DNA from 2 places in the Chryseobacterium sp. AC405b genome. Region 2 is predicted to be linked to the other one. Evidence: riboswitches for the same ligand, from Rfam matches in the RefSeq annotation. Region 2 holds a riboswitch; the other holds the start of a gene.
The links. Region 2 has a riboswitch for cobalamin ahead of ACZZZA_RS00035 (TonB-dependent receptor plug domain-containing protein). Riboswitches for the same ligand answer to the same signal wherever they lie in the genome.

Region 1 (4,581 bases), 3.4 Mb from region 2:
ACTAACATCAAATGTTAGCGTTTCTACTACCGGTTCAGAAGACTTTTCATTTTCGATTTTAAGCAAAAGTTCATTATATTTTTCCTGAATCTGTTTCTGCATTCTGTTTCTGTAAAACATTATGCAGCCTAGCAAAATGATAATGATTGCGCAAATCAGCAATAAGACAAAACCATAAGAATTGGTTTTTTCTAAATTTTCTTTAACCTCTAAAAGCTGCTTTGTGTCATAATCTTTGTAGATACGAGTGGAAAGATATTTGAAATCGGATGCAATTACACTATCAACCTTTAAAAGCTGATTGGTATAATATAGCTCATTTTCAGGACTATTCTGTTTCTTGTAGTAATTGATGAGTTCTTCATAATTACTTCTCAACTCTGGTAATATAAACTGATGTTTATTAAAAATAGAGTCTACTTTTTTGTAATTTTCTACACCCAGTTCCCGCTTTCCAACATTGGTATAACTTTTACCTTTATAAAAATATACATATGAAGCCCAAGTAAAATCGTTTACCTTAAGAAGACCCGGGAGTGATAATTCAAAATTATTAATAGCTTCTGTATATTTTTTCCTGGAAAAATCTAAAACACCTTTACTTTTCTTAAAATAACTGTCTTCTAAGCTGAAATCTTTACTTTTAGGAGTTGCTGCTTCTGCGAGATTTAATAATTTTTGTACTTCATCACTCTTTCCTAAAGCCTGATAACATATAATTGCTTGATGAAGAGAGTTAAGATACCCTTTTTTATTATTATAGATTACATTTTCATGAAAATCACCATTCGCATTAATTTCAAAATAAGCAATACATTCCTTAAAAATCTCCAATGCTTCATCATAATAACCCAGATAACTCTTGATTACCCCTATATGATAAAGATTCTGATACTTTAAAAATTCATTTTTAGAATCTTTCAGATATTCATAAGCAGTAAGATATTCATTAAGAGCAAGCTGAAATTTTCTATAATTGAAATAATAAATAGCACCTTTACTTAAATAAGCATCCCCTATGAGATCATTATTACCAGACGTTTTTGCTGAAGCTACAGCACTGTCTGCGTATTGTATTTTATGATCTTTAGAAAATAAAATTGCATCCTTATATGCCTGAAAAAGTTCTGAATAATTATTCTCTGATTTTGCTTTTTTGATATATTGATCTAAATAAATAAATGCCTTTTCATCATTTTCTTCATATCCCCAATATTTTTTTCTGAACCCAGAATAAATATCCTGCGCAAATAAAAATGACACCATCAAGCAGAACCATACTGAAAGTATTCTTTTTACCATTGAATATTTATCTGTGAAAATCATAGCCAAAAATAAGCAAATTCATCTATTATTACAATCTTCTCAATAAATAAAAATAATAAGATTCGTATATTGATAAAAAATTGAATTTTAGAGATGTATAAAACGATATGCGTAAATATTTATAAATTTTTACAGAGATACATATAAAAAGATTTGATATAATGTTGCAAAATGAGAGATACATCAATATATTTGTATCGTAAAATAAACCAACCCAAAAACTTTAAATATTACCCACATGGTACAAAAATATTTCTTAATCGCAGTTTTTCTAATGAGCATTTGTATAGTATCTTGTCGACAAGATGATGAATTGCAATCAGAAAAGCCAGAGTCTGTAGAATTTTCTCTCAAAGAAGCATCAGAAGAAGAGGATAACCCATCTACTTACAGCAAAGACGATTCTATAATTGTTGTCATCACACCTACAGATCCTCCTAAAAATGGAACACACTGGAGAATCAGGCAAGATTCTATTATTGTCGGAGCTCCTGATAATCCTTAAAATTTAAACAAATTAAAAACTAAATATTTACCAATAGATTAACGACTTATATATAAAAGAGCAGAATTATTAATAGTTCTGCTCTTTTATTTTAAGAAATAACTTACACTTTACAAGAAATCAACGAAGCAAATAAAATACAGTTATTACGAGATAAGGCTTATATTGATCAATAGCAAAAACTTACCATAAAGCAGAGTTTCATAAACTCCTTAAAATCTGTAAATATTTAACAGAATTGAAGAGATTTAATTACCATAGAAAAAATATTAAATTATATCTTTGAGCTATAAATATTCTTCATAATGACTTTTATAAACAAAGCAATTTATTTTTCGGTATTCTGTATTTTCTCTCTTTCGTTATTTTCTGCACAGAACAAAGTTCCTTTTGGTGTTGTAAAAGCTGAAGAAGGCTACGCAATGGTAAGAGTACATAAAGAAGATTATAGAAAAATCGTTGATAAAATAAGGATGAAGAGAGGTGACGTTTTCGTTTATGTAAAGCCCGCACCCGGAGAAACTGAATGGATATGGATTCAATATCCCGAAAAAGCTGAAATAGAAAAACCTTTTGTAAGATACGACAGTCTTAACAAAGAAGGTATGGTAAATAAAAACAGAATTGCATTTATTGATCAGCTGCCACATTTCACACCTTCAAAATCAAAAAACGGAAAATCCTTAATCTTTACTGATAACAGTAATTCGAAAATACCTGCTGCACAAAGAAGCAAAGTCATAATTGATATATATCCCTCTAATGCAGGTTTCCGCAAACAGGTAAAAGATCCAGATGGAAATATCACAACTATCGACAAAGTAAAACCATGGGGAATTGATAAAGAATTACCAACCGGGATGACCGAAATCAAATCAATCAGAGTGCAGCAACCCGGAAGAGGTTCTGTTTTCGTAAGAGAAGCGATTAAAAACATGTTCCAACCTACGATGGATTTTGAAAACATCGGAGTTACTTCTATTGACGATGATCACATATTTCTTTACATGATCAATGGTTCAGGAGCAAACAGATATACTACGCTTTGGACCATAAAAGAAGGGAAAGTAATCAGCCAGATTATTTTAAAAAATCCTGAATAATTCGTCTATTTATCATTATTTTTGTATTTGAAAAGAATTTGGCTTTTCAGGAAATTGGTTCTGCCTAACCGCAGATGAAAAGGGAATCGTGTGAAAATCACGAACTGTCGCGCAACTGTAAGTATCTGTAGTTTTTATCAAAATCCACTGTGCAAAAGGTATGGGAAGGAGATAGAGATGGTACAAGTCAGGAGACCTGCCTATTTTTTTAAACAAAAAAACTTTCGCGATTTGAAGTTTATTGATCTTATGGCATATTCAGGGAAATTCTATGTTCCTGAACGGTTTGCTTGCTTCAATATATTTCATTTTCGCTTTAATTAATAATGAAATATGACTACAGAAGAAAGAATTGAAACTTCCGAGACCCGAATTTTTAAAGCGGTTTTTCCTAACACAACCAATCATTACGACACCCTTTTCGGTGGTACTGCCATGCAATTGATGGATGAAGTTGCATTTATTACAGCAACACGTTTCGCAAGAAAACGAGTGGTAACCGTAAGCAGCGATAAAATTGATTTCAAAAAGCCTATTCCCGCAGGAACGATTGTTGAGTTAATTGGAAAAGTTTCACACGTCGGAAAAACAAGTATGAAAGTGAATGTTGAAATTTACACCGAGCAAATGTATTCCTATGAAAGAGAGAGGGCAATTGTGGGGGATTTTACTTTTGTAGCGATTGATGAATTTAAAAAACCAATCCGAATACTATAATTTTTAAGAGGTTTCGGCGGGCCAAAGGCCCGCCGAAACCTTAAAATATTTGCTACCTTTTAGTATATTTTTTTCTTCATTTTTTGAAAATAAATTAAGAAATCCATAAGTTAAGTACTCTGACTATTTCCCAACCTGTCGAAGTTTTTTTTAGTATAAAACCATTGCCATGACCATATACTCCTTCCGAATAATAATTTACTTCTATATAGGCAGTTTGATTATTTTTTGAAAAGAAGGGCTTTGAAAATTCTAAATATGCATAAAAAACATTATTCTTCCTGTCTTGAATAATTTCTAACATAGTGGAATTTCTATATTTCTTTTTAATTATATCACTTAATTCTGATATTTTATTATTTTCATATTGTATAACAAAATTTTTATAGTCAGAACTATTTAAAAATTTAACTTCATCAGTATAAGGTGTGCCATCATATCCGATGTGCAAAAAGATATTCTCAAATTCTTTTTCATTTGTGTTTTTAAAATCTGTTGATGATTTCATAAAAGAACTGACTAATCTATTTTTATTTAAAATATTTCCCCCAGCTTGAAATTTAAAATCAGGTTCACTATTATCAATAATTTCTTCAATAATCAAATCTGTATTATTACTATAACACCTTATATTTTTGCTGCTGCAGCTCATAATTATTTCAGCAATTATTAAGAAAAAGAATAGTTTCATCAAAATTCATTTTATGCTAAGTTATAAAAAGATTTTACACAAATTTTTGAAAGTGTGTAGTTATTTTCACTTTGATGATATTGCAGATCTTCTGCCGTAATCTTGTCAGCATAACTTTTTTAAGCAATACAACAATCAGAACACCAAAATTTTCAGAAGTAATTTAAAATTTTAAAGAAATCATTTCAAAACTTTTTCCGTTTCAAGATTTTTAGTCATTAAAAACTGAAAAGCCTCGC
Region 2 (4,581 bases):
TGAATTATTCAGTAAAAGATAAGCCTGATCTCCGTTGTAAGCGATTGTCTGAAGTACATCTCCTAAGTTTTCATTATTGTTGTTCGCTTTATAGATGTCATTTTGCATTACGTTCAGATCTTTTGTGATGAAACTTACATCAGCATTTGGTACTCCGTAATTACCTTCATTGGTAATTAAATATCCGTTTTGGTAGCTTATTTGTGTTAAAGTTTCCTCATACTCAGACGAACATGAGATGTTGAATAATAAAACCAGTCCGAAGATAAGTTGTAAAAATCTAGTTATTTTCATAATATATTAAATTTTAAAAATTTATTGTTGCTGTTAAACTGTAATTTCTTTTGGGTAAAGGATAATAGGCAACCGTTTCATAGATTGTATCTGTGATATTGTTGACCTTAAATCCTAAAGTGTATTTTTTCAATAATGTTCCTGAAACTCCTGCATTCATTACAAAATAGGGCTGCAAAGCTTGTGGCCTGCTCTCGTCTGTAGTGGTGTAGGTTAAACCGTTAAACATTCCCTGGGCGTAAACTTTAAGAAATTTATACTGATAATCACCATTCATAAAAACTTTATGCAACGGAACATAAGTCAGTTGTTTTTGTGTTTCTAAATTGATAGATTTCGTGAAAACATACCCTGCATTGAGTTTAATAAAATGTTCGCCAAATAGTTTTTCGTAGGTTAATTGAGATTCTAAACCATAAGATTCAACCTTATTGGTGTTAAATGGCGACCAATATCCCAAACCGGTATCCAGCCAGCGTATCATATCGGTAATTCGCATATAGTAAGGCGTGATGCTCAATTTAAAATCTTTTACCTTAAATTCATGATTCATATCGGCCTGATTGGAAGTTTCAGGTTTAAGATTCAAATTTCCACCCGGCGACCAGTACAAATCGTTGAAAGACGGAAACCTGAAGTTTTTTGATAGATTTAAATTAAATTGATACCAATCTGCAGCTTTCCATTTTCCTGAAAATGAATACAGAACCGGAGAACTGAAATCTTGCACAAAATCTTTCTTTACACCCGCTTCAAAACGTAGATTTGCTGTAGCAAAATATCTCAGTAAACCTGCGACTGAACCAACATTTCTTCTTACTTTTCGAATTCCTGAAGTTCCTGTTCCTTCACCTTTGTTTTGTTGAAATTCTCCAATCACATTCACATTCCATTTCGGGCTTATAAAATAATTGAAGTCGTTTTTGACGATATAGTTTTTATTGATTCCGCCACTGGTGCTCGGAGCATCGTAAACCCCGAAATACTGAAAATTATCTTCCGTATATGCAGCTTTTAAACTGTTTGAAAATGTACTCTTATTAATATCCCACGCAAGCAGACTTCTTACAGTTTGCGCTTCGTATTTACTTTTATTTCCGTTTTCCGTGAATATCGGATAGTTTTGTGTCGCATCATAAAACTGACTTTGCCATGAAATGGTCTGTTTGTCAGCTATTTTATAGGAAACTCCAACATTGTATGTCGTATTGTAGAATTTTCCGTTTCTGTTGATATAATTTTGGGATTCCGCAACTTCATAATCATTTTCACTGATTACATAATTTCCTGAAACTTTAAAGCTGAATTTTTCATTGCTGAAAGAAGCTTTTAGAAAATTATTAAACGTTCCAAATGATGCAACTTCAGAATTGAACAATCCCTTAAAACCTTGATTGAAACTTAAATCATTATTCAAATGAATGCTTCCGCCAATCGCTCCGCTTCCGTATATCACACTTCCGCCACCAGATTTCACCTCCATTTGGTCATATCCGAAAAGCGCAATATTGTTGACGTCTCCCTGTCCCAAAAACTGAGAATTGATGTTGATTCCGTTCCATACAAAAGCGGTTTGTTGTGCTGTAGTTCCCCTAAAAGAAGGTGAAGAAACCGCACCACGACCATTTTCTTTAATGTAAACAGAAGATTGAAAGCGTAAAACTTCAGAAAGATTAGAAGAGTTTTTTTGAATATCAGCCGGAGTCAAAGTGGTAACTTTATGAAAAAGTTTAACCTTATTCATTTGATTGTCAAAAATATACACGGTGTCGATGTTTTTCTCCTGACCAAGGTAAAGAGAAAAATTGCATACGGCGAAAACGAAGACTAAAGAACTTTTTATACTCATATCATTTTGCTTTTCCTCCGAAAGCAATCAATTTTTATGTTAAAAGTTTGGCAGGTCTCCTGACTTTCGCTTTTCTACACCTTCCCGCTTTGGCAGTGGCTTTTTGTAGAAAATTTTAACGCGATTTACAGTTGCGGGGACAGCTTGGGATTTCCACCCAATTCCCTATTAATTCCAATACCTTGGAAACCAAAATTTTTGCAAATATATACTTTTAAAAAGAAATATAAGTTTAAATTAATAAAATTCAGTGTGCTTAGATAGTTGAAGCAAAGACATTTTAAAAAATTACATAAACGTCGCATCAAAATAAAATGGAAGCAAATCTTTGATAGAATTTACCTTGAAAACTTCCCCGCCTGGATTTGAAAAATAGACATCTATATTTTCATCCTGCTTTGTTTCATATTCCATTAAGCTTTGTCTGCAGGCTCCACAAGGTGGAATTGGTGGTGTTTTTGCTGAAAATTCTTTAGGTCCGCCAATGATAAATATTTTTTTGATCTTTTCATTTGGGAAATTGGCACCAATCCAGAAGATAGCTGTTCTTTCTGCACAAAGTCCGGACGGGAACGCTGCATTTTCCTGATTGTTTCCTGTATATATTTCCCCGTTTTCTAATAAAACAGAGCATCCTACTAAAAAGTTGGAGTAGGGAGCATAAGCGTTTTCACGAGCTTGTTTTGCTTTTTCGAATAGTTTTTTTTCTGTTTCATTCAGTTCGCCAGAGCTTTTGAAATGATCGTAACCTATTTGTATGTTTTTTTTCATTTTGTTCCGTAAAAAGGGCGATAAATGTACCTCTTTTTAGGCAAGCTGGCAATATCTTTGTTACGATACTAAATTTGTAATTTTAAACTTTTAAAAAAAAGAATTCAATGTTATATACTCCCATTCAATTTAGAAATGTAGAACTGAAAAACCGTTGGGTAATGTCGCCAATGTGTATGTATTCTTGTCAAGAAGGATTAGCCAATGATTTTCATTATGTGCATTACGGAAGCCGGGCTCAAGGAGGAACGGGTTTAATCATCGTTGAAGCAACCGGTGTAGAACCTCGTGGCAGAATAACCAATCACTGCATGGGAATCTGGAATGATGAGCAAGCCGCTGAACTTCAGAAAATTGTGAAATTTGTGCATGAAAATTCTGATTCAAAAATTGGAATTCAAATCGGCCACGCAGGTAGAAAAGGTTCTACTTGGGAAAATAAGCAGATTTCTGTAGAAGAAGGATGGGAAACCATTGCTCCAAGCCCGATTCCTTATCATCCGACCGAAAGAGTTCCCCATGTGTTGTCAGTTGACGAAATAAAAGAGTTGGTTCAAAATTTTAAAGATGCTGCCAAAAGAGCAGTAGATGCAGGTTTTGATGTTATTGAAATTCACGGCGCACACGGATATTTGATTCATCAGTTTCTGTCACCACTTTCAAACGTTCGAACTGATGAATATGGTGGAAGTTTCGAAAACAGAATTCGTTTTCTATTGGAAATTGTTGATGCTGTCAACTCAGAACTCAACCAAAATGTTGCTCTTTTTGTAAGAATTTCAGGAACAGAATATGCTGAAAATGGTTGGGATGTTAATGATAGTATAAAATTATCTGAGATTCTCAAAAAGCATTCTGTAGATTTGGTTGACGTCTCAAGTGGCGGTAATATTCACGGTGCAAAAATCTCGGTTTTTTCAGGATACCAAGTTCCCCTGTCATCAGAAGTTAAAAATAAATCAGAGGTAAAAACAGGAGCGGTTGGTTTAATTACATCTATTTCTCAGGCTGAAGAAATTTTACAGAAAGGCGAGGCAGATCTAATTTTTGTAGCAAGAGAAATTTTAAGAAACCCTTACATTGCTGTTCAGGGATCTTTTGAGATGAAGGAAGATAATTTTTTTCCGCACCAATACTTAAGAGCGAAAATTTCTTCTTAATTTTAGCCTCATCAAAATCACAAAATTAAAATATGAAGATTGAAGATTTTATGCTGTCGTGTCCGAGCAAAAAATTCTTAGGAATAGAGTGTTTCGGTTGCGGTACTCAAAGGGCAATTGTTCTGGTATTTCAAGGGAAATTCGCTGAAGCCTTTCACATGTTCCCTGCAGTATACACTTTACTCTTATTTTTTGGTTTTGTAGCAGTCAATTTTATTGATAAAAAAAGAAATTACGGACAGGTGTTAATATTTTTAGCAATTCTTAACTCGCTAATCATGGTATTTTCTTATTTTTATAAACATTTTTAAATCACATAAATAAACTTTAAAAAATCAAATTATGAATCAACAAAATTTGCCCAACGCTACAGCGGTACTTGTTCTTGGTATTGTGTCTATAGTAGGATGTTGTTGTTATGGTGTACCCGGAATCATTGCCGGTGCCATCGGTCTTTATCTGTACGGTAAAGATAAAGCGTTATATCTTCAAAATCCTGAACAATAT

Region 1: linked by a shared signal. The riboswitch ahead of ACZZZA_RS16290 (acyl-CoA thioesterase) and the one ahead of ACZZZA_RS00035 (TonB-dependent receptor plug domain-containing protein) in region 2 are both predicted to bind cobalamin.

Annotation. Positions count from the first base shown of each region.
Region 1 covers NZ_OZ409877.1:3,434,088-3,438,668, forward strand. Annotated here, with positions in the region: gene ACZZZA_RS16275 (helix-turn-helix domain-containing protein) at 1-1,302, opposite strand, end outside; gene ACZZZA_RS16280 (hypothetical protein) at 1,565-1,831, shown strand; gene ACZZZA_RS16285 (hypothetical protein) at 2,137-2,934, shown strand; cobalamin riboswitch at 2,973-3,152, shown strand; gene ACZZZA_RS16290 (acyl-CoA thioesterase) at 3,268-3,651, shown strand; gene ACZZZA_RS16295 (hypothetical protein) at 3,746-4,342, opposite strand; gene ACZZZA_RS16300 (HD domain-containing protein) at 4,523-4,581, opposite strand, start outside.
Region 2 covers NZ_OZ409877.1:3,195-7,775, reverse strand. Annotated here, with positions in the region: gene ACZZZA_RS00040 (DUF5074 domain-containing protein) at 1-294, opposite strand, end outside; gene ACZZZA_RS00035 (TonB-dependent receptor plug domain-containing protein) at 308-2,143, opposite strand; cobalamin riboswitch at 2,176-2,352, opposite strand; gene cdd (cytidine deaminase) at 2,432-2,914, opposite strand; gene namA (NADPH dehydrogenase NamA) at 3,022-4,074, shown strand; gene ACZZZA_RS00020 (DUF2752 domain-containing protein) at 4,107-4,385, shown strand; gene ACZZZA_RS00015 (CCC motif membrane protein) at 4,417-4,581, shown strand, end outside.